3 regions of the Paenibacillus sp. EB106-06-01-XG199 genome follow, and region 2 is predicted to be linked to each of the others. Evidence: riboswitches for the same ligand, from Rfam matches in the RefSeq annotation. Region 2 holds a riboswitch; each other region holds the start of a gene.
What was found. A riboswitch is a leader RNA that binds a small molecule or an ion and turns the genes downstream of it on or off. The one in region 2 is predicted to bind cobalamin.
Positions count from the first base shown of each region.

Region 1 (4,139 bases), on a different contig from region 2:
CGGCGGCTGGTCACACAAAAGAGGCTTAACTGCAATTGATTTTAGAGATGCAAGCGGAATTTCAATTCGCAACCCGCAAACAGCTAATCGCAATTATGGTAATGGTCTGAATTATTCTACATTTAGCGGATGGTATATTATTAAATATTAACAAAAATTATAAAAGCCATCATGCACATCCCCTCTCCCTAGGATACCGGGCTTCTAAATTTCCATGTGAAATTTTAGGTGTATTCATTCCAATTGAGCGAAGCTAAATTACACTTGTTTCTAGGTGTAGCGGTTGGTAAATGCCTTCGCCAGTTTGAGTACAGTGGGGTAAAATAATTTTTTCAAGGAGTTTAGTAATGTAGAATTGATATGCCATGAGAAACCGCCCTTTTAATAGAGCGGTTTTTTGTTAATTCGCAAATTTATTTATCACACAGCGATTGTTGGCTTTTTTTATGCCGAGAAGGAGTTTTTTATGAAATTGACTCAAAACAAAACTTTATATCTTTATATTATGTACGCTCCTTGAATTCATTCTGTTATCGGTGCTGCCACCCGTGCCCAAAATCTTCTTATCCTACACAATATGCAGAGTACGTAGTCTACATTTAAGTAATAAACAATTATCTGCCTGGCAATTGAGGTCAGCGCGACTCAGAAACCCCCCTTTACTCGGGTAAAAATAAGAAGAATGGTAGAAAAATCAAAAAAAAGCGCAGCCCCCCCGAAATTCCAAGAAGCCGCGCCGCGTATGTTTTTTTGGGATGCTGGTGAAGGGAATTGAACCCCCGGCCTACGCATTACGAGTGCGTTGCTCTACCCCTGAGCTACACCAGCTTAAAGCATTTTTTCTGTCAAACAAAAAATATTATACAACTTTCAGCCAAAAACGCAACCTTTTTCACAACATCCGGGCTTCAATTCTCCTGCAGCTTGCGTTCAACGGATTGCAGCTTACTGCGGCTTGTAGACGGCTTGTCGCGGCGGTCATCAATCTTCAGCGACGTGGATACCCGCTGTGCCCCGGCAGCGAAAGGCGACTCATGCAGCGCTTCTACGGCAGCGAGAATCCGCGGGATCGGTCCTTCGATAATCGTCCCCATAGATGTAAGCTCATAAGTGATCCCTTCCACTCCCCTGAGCACACGCTGCATATCGGCCACATAACTGCTCAGGCTCGTGCTGCCTGTGCCGATTGGAATTACGGTTACTTCCCCAATTGCCATTCTGAATCCCTCCTTAATATACTGTAAATAAAACCCTTTATTGGAAACTCCCTCGTGCAACCTTATTACGGACTATAAACCTAAAGTTCCTGATATATGTCTACGGCCTGTTCTTATTGTAGCAACTCCGCCGCACACCCACAAACCGCTAACCCCCACCGTTCGTAACCCTTCGTTCCCCCATATTTCTTCATTAGGCATTCCAGTGTCACGCTCACAATATTTATGGACTCTTTGTGGCATCTTTTAAGACAATTTATGACTTTATCCAGACACTTTTTGCACCCAACTTGTGGATTACCTGTGGACTAACTGTGGATCATTTGTGAGTAAAACCGCAGAACCCGCTCCCCGCGCGGAGTTTCAAAAAATGGTTTACAAACACAACATATTGGGTTATTTTTATCTAACGACAACAAAATATAGTGGAAACAGGTGTTTCGCTCTTTCAAGCGAGCTGAAGCTTAATAGGGAAACGCGGTGCAAATCCGCTGTGGTCCCGCCACTGTAACCGGATGCCTGCAGGCTTTCTGAAGCCCGTCAAGCAGCGTCTACCGGCAATAGCCACTGAGGGGCCTCAAAGCTCTCGGGAAGGCGCCGGAGGATTCACCGGAAGCCAGGAGACCTGCCTGTTTCGCCGACACCATCATTCATGCCTGCGAGGACCAGGTGAGGTGTCCGCAATGCGGCCTGCACAAGCAGACATAGCCTTCCCGTGTTTTAAGGAGCCAAGGCTGCCGATACCTGAGGGCTATAAACCATTATCGCCCTCAGGTATCGGCTTCTGCGGAATATATAAGAACAGGACAGAGATTACCCCTGTCCCCTGCTTGTATGTTCATCAAGACAACCGGCAAATATCCTTGTAAGGATATTTCGTACGCATTCGGGCATTTTCCGCCTCTTCGGCGGGAGATGCTTTTTTACTGCTATCAGGAAGTATATACTTCGTTCTTACTATACCGAGGGGAGAGAGCTAGACAATGACGCTGCTGGAGAAACGGTACAACGGTGGACAAGCTGCACAGGAAGTTCTTTTGGAGGAAGTTATTCATTTGGGACGGGATATTATCGACAGCCGGGATTTGGATCTGCTGCGCGAGAATGCCAATTTGAACGGAGAAAGCTTCTCCGGCAAAATGAGCAAATTCGGCAGTGAATATTCCAAGTGGTATGCCCGCAACTTCACGATGCCGCCACAGCTCGTGCAGGCCATTCAGGATAATGTCGTGTACGTCCACGATCTGGATCAATACGCCATCGGAACGACCAACTGCATCTTTATCCCGTTTGAGCGCCTTCTCCGCGAAGGCTTCAATACCGGCAACGGCAGTGTCCGTCCTCCGAACTCGATTATGACCGCAATGTCGCTGGTGGCGATTATTTTCCAGTCCCAGCAAAATGCCCAATACGGCGGCGTATCCGCCAATAAACTGGATTATGATCTTGCCCCGTATGTGACCAAATCCTTCGCCAAGCTGTTCCGCAAGGGACTGGAGTACTTTGAAGAAGGACAAGCCGGTGATCACCTCGGCGAAATCTCGATGAGCCGCAGCGATCTGGCGGAGCAGTATCCGCGCGCCTTCCGCTTTGCGCAGAAAGAGACCGAAAGCGAAACACTGCAGGCAGCAGAGAGTATGATACATAATCTCAATACGATGTCCAGCCGTTCCGGCGGACAGATTCCTTTTACCAGCATCAACTATGGCACCTGTATCTCCCCCGAAGGCCAGCTTGTGATCAGCTCCCTGCTGACCGCCACCATGAACGGCCTCGGCAGCGGAGAAACACCGGTGTTTCCGATCCAAATCTTCAAATGCAAGCAGGGCGTCAACCAGCAGCAGGGCGATCCGAACTATGAGCTGTTCCTCAAAGCAGCCGAATGTTCCGCACGCAGACTGTATCCGAACTTTGCCAATCTGGATGCTCCGCTCAACATGCAGTACTATGATCCGGCTGACCCGGACACTGAATTTGCTACGATGGGCTGCCGCACCCGGGTACTGGGCGACCGTTTCGGACGTAATCACTGCTCCGGCAAAGGCAATCTGTCCTTCAACACCCTGAATCTGGTCCGTCTGGGCCTCGCTCACGGCACTGTAACAGGCCGCCGTCTTGCTCCCGACGAGGAAGGCTTCTACGACGACCTGAATCATTATATGGATATTGCACTGGAAGGCCTGCTGCACCGTTTCCGGATTCAAGCGGCCCAGAAAGCCAAAGCCTCCGATTTCATGATGCGCGAAGGTGTCTGGGAAGGCGGCGAACAGCTTGCTCCCGAGGACAGCGTAGGCGAGCTGCTGAAGCACGGCAGTCTGTCGCTCGGCTTCATCGGTATGGCGGAGTGCATGAAGGCCATGTACGGCAAACATCATGGCGAGGACATGGAAGTCCATGCCAAAGCGCTCGCCGTTGTCCGCCATATGCGCGAGTACTGCGACCGCAAGAGCGAAGAGCTCAATCTTAACATCACGCTGTTTGCAACACCTGCCGAAGGCTTGTCCGGCAAATTCACCAAGGTGGACCACAAGGTGCTTGGCTCTATTCCCGGCGTAACCGACCGCGAATATTATACGAACTCCTTCCACATTCCAGTGTATTACGAGCTCAGTGCGGCCAAGAAGATTAGCCTTGAGGCCCCTTTCCATGAGTACTGCAACGCCGGAGCCATTTCCTATGTGGAACTGAACGGCAATGCCCGCAGCAACCCGGCGGCTTTTGTCAAAATCATCCGCTACGCGCTGGAGCAGGAAATCAGTTATTTCAGCATTAACCACCCGATTGACCGCTGCTCCGGCTGCGGCTATGAAGGGGTTATCGGCACGAACTGCCCTTCCTGCGGCGCGCATGAGCATGACACCCATATCCGCCGCCTGCGCCGGGTAACCGGATATTTGACCGGCGATTACCAGACCCGCTTCA
Region 1 covers NZ_JBYTDQ010000007.1:174,416-178,554, forward strand. Annotated here, with positions in the region: gene AC3WT9_RS24090 (hypothetical protein) at 1-151, shown strand, start outside; tRNA gene AC3WT9_RS24095 (tRNA-Thr) at 757-828, opposite strand; gene AC3WT9_RS24100 (MTH1187 family thiamine-binding protein) at 909-1,217, opposite strand; cobalamin riboswitch at 1,634-1,864, shown strand; gene AC3WT9_RS24105 (anaerobic ribonucleoside triphosphate reductase) at 2,201-4,139, shown strand, end outside.
Region 1: another riboswitch for cobalamin. It lies ahead of AC3WT9_RS24105 (anaerobic ribonucleoside triphosphate reductase); the one in region 2 lies ahead of AC3WT9_RS15790 (energy-coupling factor ABC transporter permease).

Region 2 (4,139 bases):
TCATATCATGCGTCGCCATGACCACCGTGGTGCCCTTGGCAGAAATGCTTTCAAGTCCCGCAAGCAGCTGTCTCTCGGAGAGCGGGTCCAGATAGGAGGTCGGCTCATCCAGCAAAATCAGCTCCGGCTCCATCGCCATAACCCCTGCGAGCGCCGTGCGCTTTTTTTGGCCCAGACTGAGCTGATGAACCGGCTTATCTTGCAGAGCCAGCAGATTCAGCTGCTCCAGCACTTCCAGGCAGCGCTTCTGAATAGCGGCCTCATCCATGCCTGTCCCCCGCAGCCCGAAAGAGATATCCTCGATAGGCGTACTAAGAATCAGCTGTTGCTCGGGGTCCTGAAAGACGAGGCCCACGCGGCGGCGCAGGGCGGCCAGCTCTTTTTTGGAATAGGCCAATGGGGTGCCGCCCTGCAGCACCCTGCCTTTCTGCGGACGCAGTACGCCAACCGCATGCAGAAACAAGGTTGATTTGCCGGAGCCGTTGTGGCCGAGCACTGCTGTTTTTCGTCCTTTGGGGATGGAGACAGTCAGCTCCCGCAGCGCAGGTTCCGCCGTGTCCGGATAACTGTAGGCGACCCCCTCAAAGACCAGGCTATATTCGTTATTCATTGCAATCTCCTTACTCTTGTTCAGTCTCCACTTCTACTCCTGCCGTTGGCTGATTCCTGCATCAGGTAATCACCTGCTCCGCAAGATCCATAACTGAGCGAGCAGCAACAGGGAAATACCAACGCAGGCCTGAACCGCGAATCTGCGCGGCACCGGGCGTGACACGTAAGGCGGCAAAATAATCTCACCCATGTACCCCCGGGTTATTAGCCCCTGCGACAGCCCATAGTAGCGGTGCATCGTATTGGCAAACAGCGAGCCCGCCATTCCCGCAACTTCCCGCAGTTTGGCCACCCGTCCTCTTCTGCCGCCGCGCAGCCGCCGGGCCAGCATCATTCCATGTGCTGTATCGCTCAGCAGGAACAGAAAACGGTACATAATCAGCATGAGCTCCAGTACGATCTGCGGCATGCGCAGCCTGCGGAGTACCTGCAGCAATTCTCCGAACGGTGTTGTAAATATGATAAAAAAGCAGCAGGTCAGGCAGGCCAACACACGCGCCAGCAGCAACCCTGCCCGGTGCAGCCCCTCCGCCGTAATGTATAGCGAAAGAGTCGAAGCCGGGAGCTGCAAGGACATTACCGTCTCACCGGCAGTTGGAAGGCCAATTTCAAGCAACAGGGCCGGCAGGCTCAGACAAAAGAACAAAAGTGCCGTACCAAACAGCAGGCCGTAGGCACGCAGCGGGATTTTGGCGTACAGGACGCACCACACACTCATCCAGCCCGTAATCACAAGCTGCAAGGCCGGATGAAGCGCATAGGAAAGGATGAACATGACTGCTGCGAACAGGCTTTTCCACATCGCGGGCAGCTGCCTCAGCGCATTGCTGTAGGATAACTCATCAATTCTTCTGATCATTAAGCTTGCGCCGGTCCTGTCTGCCTTTCAGCAGGCCGATGGAATAGCCAATCACTCCGGCCCCGATCGCCGCCTGCAGCGCAAACAGCATGCTTTCCGTTTCGCCCGGCAGCTCCGTCAGCGGTTTGAACCAGGGCTCATAACCGGGATCAATCTCTGTAATTACACCCTCTGCGGCATCGTCAGCCCCGCCGAATTCCCCGTTCACCAGCAGCAGAGGCAGCACCACCAGCAAAATCACCGCCAGTAGCATCAACCCATTTTTCCACTTATTGCTCATCACAGACTTCCTCCCTTGGTTTGCCGTTTCAGCAGCGACAGCTCATTCGGACTGTAGGATTTCAGCCAGTTCCAGAGCAGCACGGTCAGCAGCCCCTCGCTGATGGCGAGCGGAATCTGCGTCACGGCAAAAATACCGCCGAACTTAATCAGAGAAGCCAGCACACCTCCGTCTGCCGCCGGAAAAGCCACTGCAAGCTGAACCGAGGTCACCACATACGTCATGAGATCGGCCACTGCCGCCGCCATAAAGACAGCCACCTTTTCACGTCCATTCACCTTCATCAGCAGCTTATAGACCGCATACCCGGCAAAAGGACCGGCCACCGCCATCGAAAATGCATTCGCTCCAAGTGTCGTTATCCCCCCGTGTGCCAGCAGCAGCGCCTGAAACAGCAGCACAACAGACCCGATTACGCTCATCGGCAGCGGCCCCAGCATTACAGCACCAAGTCCCGTTCCTGTAGGATGGGAGCTGCTTCCGGTTACGGAAGGCATTTTGAGTGCTGACAATACAAAGGTAAATGCACCCGCCAGCCCAAGCAGCAGCTTCAGCTCCGGGTTGTCCTTGGTCATTTTCTTCAGTTTAAGGACTCCAAGGGCAAAAAACGGCAGAAATGCCCCCCACCAGAATACGGCCCAGCCTACCGGCAGAAAACCCTCCATAATATGCATCGCGTTGGCCGTGCCCGGCTCATTCAGCAAAAAATAAACGGTAAATCCGGCAATGAGTGCAGCAAAACTCCAAAACTTGCGTTTGTTCATGCTTTTCCCTCCATGGATTCGTCATTTTGTGCCGCATCAAATCAAAAACTCCCGCCCCGGGGGGTGGGAGTGCTATGTACGTCATCAGATATGTAAGAGATGGTGGTCCCGCTGCAACAGCGCGAAGAATTCGCAGAATTGTAATTTGGGGTAGCTGAAGCTGGCACTTGCTCTGCACCAAATCTTCAACATCCACCGTCTCCAAAACTGCATGCCTTCATCTCTTTAACCAATTCGTACACCGCTCCTATCCGCGTAGAGTCGTGGTGCGCGCAAACAAGGTAGGTCTCCTGGCTCGGGATCATAACGCCTTCCTTCGTCTTCCCCGGCTGTTTGCCGAGTGACATGCTGAAGTTCAGCTCTTCCTTACAGTGGCGGGACCGCTCGGGATTTGCACCCGATTCCCTGTTACCCCTTGTAGTTACAAGGGCACCTTGTCTTATCGCTAATTTATCCTGTACATTATAGTGGACTTCACCGGGGGGTGTCTGTGATAAAAGTGGAGCGGCAAAGTTCTCCAGCACACCATCCGGTGGACCCTACGGGTTGTAAGAAATTCATTTAAGTAATATAATCATTAACTATATAACTTGAATCCGGAGGCGTACCCAGAAAATGAAACTTGATCTTACCGAAGATTCCCTGCCGGTGTACGAGGCGCTCTCAAGCGCTGTACGTCTGCGAATGCTGCAGCTGCTCGCTGTTCAGCCCATGAACGTAAAGGAATTGGCGGGAGCGGTCAAGCTGAGCAGTGCCATTATGACAATGCATGTGCGCAAGCTGGAAACGGCCGGACTGATCCGCACCCATATGGCCCCCGGACGAAGCGGACTGCAGAAGATTTGTTCTCTTGCCGCTGAAGGGGTGGAGATTATCTTCCCACTCCAGGCCAAAGCAGAGCGCAAGGGTCACCGGAAAGAAATACCGGTCGGACATTATTCCGACTTTGAGATAGAGCCCACCTGCGGGCTGGCCACTACCGAGCATATCATCGGCAGCTTCGACGATCCGCGTTATTTCTGGGATATGGAGCGGATGAATGCCGGAATTCTCTGGTTTGGCAAAGGGTATGTCGAATACAAAATACCCAACTTCCTGTTATCCAGCCAACAGCCGGAGGAGCTCATCATTACGATGGAGATAGCCTCCGAAGCACCGTCAACCAATAATAACTGGCCTTCGGATATTGCATTCACGCTGAATGGCCAGAAGCTAGGGTATTGGACTAGCCCAGGCGATTACGGAGACAGCCCGGGGAAATATACCCCTGCCTGGTGGCCCGCGTACACCAATCAATACGGCCTGCTCAAGCAGCTGCGCATTACTCCAAAAGGAACCTATATGGACGGCTTAAAACTCTCCGACATTACGCTGGAACAGGTAGCAATCCGCAACAAGCAGTGGACCTTCAGGCTCTCGGTGGAAGAGGATGCCGAACATATCGGCGGGCTCACCTTATTCGGCAAAGGCTTCGGCAATTACAACGAGGATTTGGTCGTAGAGCTGTTCTATACCGATGGATTCAATAGTGCTGACGCGGATAAAACGGATACAGCAGCAAGGACTGACAATGGGAATGGAACAGTTTCCTAATCAAGCGAAGCCTTCACTGTAAAGTCCGCAC
Region 2 covers NZ_JBYTDQ010000004.1:117,500-121,638, forward strand. Annotated here, with positions in the region: gene AC3WT9_RS15775 (energy-coupling factor ABC transporter ATP-binding protein) at 1-610, opposite strand, end outside; gene cbiQ (cobalt ECF transporter T component CbiQ) at 680-1,471, opposite strand; gene AC3WT9_RS15785 (energy-coupling factor ABC transporter substrate-binding protein) at 1,455-1,751, opposite strand; gene AC3WT9_RS15790 (energy-coupling factor ABC transporter permease) at 1,751-2,515, opposite strand; cobalamin riboswitch at 2,779-2,967, opposite strand; gene AC3WT9_RS15795 (ArsR/SmtB family transcription factor) at 3,131-4,108, shown strand.

Region 3 (4,139 bases), on a different contig from region 2:
AATCCAGGGTGGTATACCCCGGATTGGTTTTTACAGTATATATAACGACCCTAGCTGGACTTCCTGGGGATATTCAGCCCCTACAGAACACTGGGAAAATGGGCGCCCGGTATAATGGACGAATCAGCGGCTGACCGCCCCGCTCTTCTCTCTGACAATCACGGCAGCCTGCACCATGTTGCGCAGCGCCGCTCCGGTTTCTTCCCAGCCCCGTGTCTTCAGGCCGCAGTCCGGATTAATCCAGAACTGTCCGGCATCAAGCACACGTAACGCCCGCTCAATGGCCTGTGCCATTTCCTCTACCTTCGGTACACGCGGACTATGAATATCATACACACCAAGACCAATTCCCTTGTCATACTCCTGCTCTTCAAAGCTGACGATCAGCTCCCCATGGCTGCGCGAGGTCTCGATGGAGATGACATCAGCATCCATCGCCGAAATAGATCCGATCATGTCATTGAACTCACTGTAGCACATATGCGTATGGATCTGCGTTGTCGCCTTCACGTGGTTGGTAGCGATACGGAAAGATCTTACCGCCCAGTTCAAATAATGCTCATGATCTTCAGCCTTTAACGGCAGGCCTTCACGGATCGCCGGTTCATCCACCTGAATCATCTCGATTCCCGCTTCCTCAAGCGCCTGCACCTCATACCGCAGGGCAAGGGCGATTTGGTTGGCTACCTCTTCACGGCTAAGATCATCACGGACAAACGACCAGTTCAGAATAGTCACCGGACCGGTCAGCATCCCTTTTACCGGAAGACTGGTGAGCGACTGGGCATACAGACTTTCCTTCACGGTCATAGGACCGGTAAACGCAACATCGGCATAAATGACCGGCGGCTTCACACAACGCGAACCGTAGGATTGGACCCAGCCCCCTTTAGTAAAGAGGTACCCTGCCAGCTTCTCGCCGAAGAATTCAACCATATCCGTCCGCTCAAATTCACCGTGCACGAGCACATCCAGCCCGAGCTCCTCTTGAAAAGTAATCGCATCTGCAATTTGCTGGCGGATAAATCCGTCATAGCGCTCCTGGTTCCAGACGCCCTTGCGCCATTTGAGCCGGGCCTGGCGCACTTCAGGCGTCTGCGGGAAGCTGCCGATCGTCGTTGTCGGCAGCAGCGGGAGCTGCCACTTCTGCTGCTGCACCTTTACGCGTTCCGCGAAGGGCAAGCTGCGGCTGTCCGGCAGCTTATCCAGGCTGCGCACCTGCTCAGCCACATCCTGCCGCCCGCGTTCCGGCAGGGCGCGGAACACATTCAGCGCCTCGCGGCTCTCGGCGAGCGCTGCGGCATAGACCTGCCCATCCTCTCCCGCCGCTGCTGCAATCAGACTCAGCTCCGCCAGCTTCTCGTCGGCGAAGGCCAGCGCCTGCCGTACCGCAGGCTTTAACTTATCCTCGCCTTGAACGGTTACCGGCACATGCAGCAGACTGGAGGATGGCTGGAGGATAAGCCGTTCGTCCGGCACATGGGACTTCAGCGCGCGGACCAGCTCAAGCTTGGCATCCAGATCGGAGCGCCAAATATTGCGCCCGTCGATAATGCCCGCTCCCAGCCATTTGTCCTCCGGCCAGCCCAGGCGCCGGATCGACGCCAGATTGACCCCGCCGTCATGGACGAAGTCCAATCCGATGCCCTGCACAGGCAACTCCAGCAGTGCTTCCAGCGGCTCTGCAGCTTCAAAGTAAGTCTGCAGCAAGACATGAAGTCCGGGCACTGCTGCAGCGATCTCTCTGTAGATCGTTCCCAGCAGTTCAACTTCTTCCGCGGTTAAGCCGGTTACGATAGCCGGTTCGTCGATCTGTACCCAAGCCACGCCTTCCTGCTGCAGCTCCTGCAGCAGCTGCACATACACCGGCAGGAAACGGGCAGCAACCTCTACAATTTGATCTGCAGCGAATCCCTTGGAGAGCTTCAGGAAGGTATAGAGTCCGACTATAACCGGCTTGCCTTCAATACCCGCCTGCTCTTTGGCGAAACGGTAGGCAGCGAGCGGTTTGTTCTCAATCAGGCGGGGAGTCTGCCCGCCGATTTCCGGCACGATATAATGGTAATTCGTATTGAACCATTTAGTCATCTCGCAGGCAGGGGCAGCCGAATTGCCGCGCGCCATGGCGAAGTACAGATCGAGCGGAATGTCTCCGCCGTCGTAGGCATAACGCGGAGGAACAATGCCAAACATAGCAGCGGTATCCAGCACATGGTCATAAAAGGTAAAATCATTGACAGGAATCAGTGCGATCCCGGCCTGCTGCTGTGTCTTGAGGTGCTGAAGCTGAATACCGGCCATTTCCGCGCGCAAGGTTTCTTCACTGATTTTGCCGCTCCAGTAAGCCTCCAGCGTCTTTTTCCACTCCCGGTTCTTTCCGATTCTCGGATAACCGAGGCTGCTCGTCTTGATGTTGTTTGTCATTACAGTCACTCCCTTGTTTATAATAATTGCCTTAGGCTTTTAGGTAATGATTTCAGTCGGTATCAATAATAAAGAGCGTCTTCCCCTAACCAGGCCGCAGGGAAAGACGCCCATGGGCTGCCAATGGGTAACGTCTTAACACCTCCCTATCTTCCGTAGGTACTGCAGTGCTGTTGAGACAGGCAGGTCTCCTGGCTAGCGGCGTCGGCATCCATCAGCAAGTCTTCCCGGCGAAGTAGAGATGGCCAGTGACATGGGCTGCTATGAACTCTTCCGTTACAGTGGCGGGACCGCATCGGCTTGACCGAATTTCCCTATTAAGCCTCCGGGCCTTTCTGATGCTCCGGCTGGCGCCTGTCTCCGATATTTGCAAATTGTATTCATCCCGTAATCTGATGCCATCATACTGAATCCGATACCTTATCCGCAACAGATTTACGGGTATTCCCGTTATACACATTCCCTATAGCTGGCGCCGTGCAGGCTCATTTTGCTGCGATTCTGCCACACATTCCCTCACAGCCTCTCTTCAAGAAGCAGCTTCAGCAGAACGTTTGGTATACAGCATAAAGAACCGGCTGCACCGTCCTTGACAAGGAGGCACACCCGGTTTCTTTTCGATAAATGATAGCAATCAACGGGCTGTTTCAGCCTGTCTTTTAGAACCAGACGAGGTAGACTACCCCGGCAAGAACGAGACGGTAAATCGCAAACGGCATGAGCTTGATCCGGTTGATCAGCTTCAGGAAAAACTTCATAGAGAGCAGCGCGAACAGGAATGCACTAATGAACCCGGCAATAAAAAACGGCAGGGCATCCATCGTGAAATACTGCCAGTTCTTGACCAGTGAAATCAGACTCGCACCCGCCATAATCGGCACTGCCATAATAAAGGTGAAATCGGCAGCCGCACGGTGGCTCATACCCAACAGCACTCCACCTGAGATGGTCGATCCGGAGCGTGAAAAGCCGGGCCAGAGCGACAAGCATTGGATCAAACCTACCGATAGCGCCTGTCTATATGTAATTTGGTCAACACTCTCTGTCTTGATTTTTTTGGGGGCGAACCGGTCGGCAAAAATCATGAATATTGCCCCAATGACTAGTCCGATCAGGACCGTCGATGTCGAGAATAAATGCTCGTCGATGTAATCCTCGAACAGAAATCCGAGAATTCCTGCCGGAATAAGTCCCACAATGACCTGCGCCAGCTTCAGCCGGCCTTCCGTCTCCACCGGAGGTTGTCCTTCCGGCACCGCCGTCAGCTCCTTGCGGCTGAACCGCTTGAGACCCAGCAGGTCGATAAACCGGTTGCGGAAAATGATAACTACCGCCAGGATCGAACCCAGCTGGATGACTACTTTGAACGTGTTCGCCGCATATTTTCCGAGAAATTCCTGGGATTTCAGCCACATATCATCCACGATTACCATATGACCGGTCGAGGATACCGGAGCAAATTCAGTTAATCCTTCTACAATGCCCAGAATGATGGCTTTAATAATTGTTAACAGCTCCATATTGATCCCCTCCTTTTTGTTGACCTCCCCTATGAGAGGCTTTAAATAGTTCTGCGAAACCTGTGAATTTAATTAATCTGTGGTATCTACCGGTTTTCTACCGGACTGGCGTTTGCGGAAATAGAGCACACCACCCACAACAACTCCCACAGCAATCAATACGTAGACGACACTTGAGTAAGCTTCCATGTACAC
Region 3 covers NZ_JBYTDQ010000003.1:331,295-335,433, forward strand. Annotated here, with positions in the region: gene metE (5-methyltetrahydropteroyltriglutamate--homocysteine S-methyltransferase) at 124-2,424, opposite strand; cobalamin riboswitch at 2,589-2,797, opposite strand; gene AC3WT9_RS12350 (undecaprenyl-diphosphate phosphatase) at 3,084-3,944, opposite strand; gene AC3WT9_RS12355 (DedA family protein) at 4,017-4,139, opposite strand, start outside.
Region 3: another riboswitch for cobalamin. It lies ahead of metE (5-methyltetrahydropteroyltriglutamate--homocysteine S-methyltransferase); the one in region 2 lies ahead of AC3WT9_RS15790 (energy-coupling factor ABC transporter permease).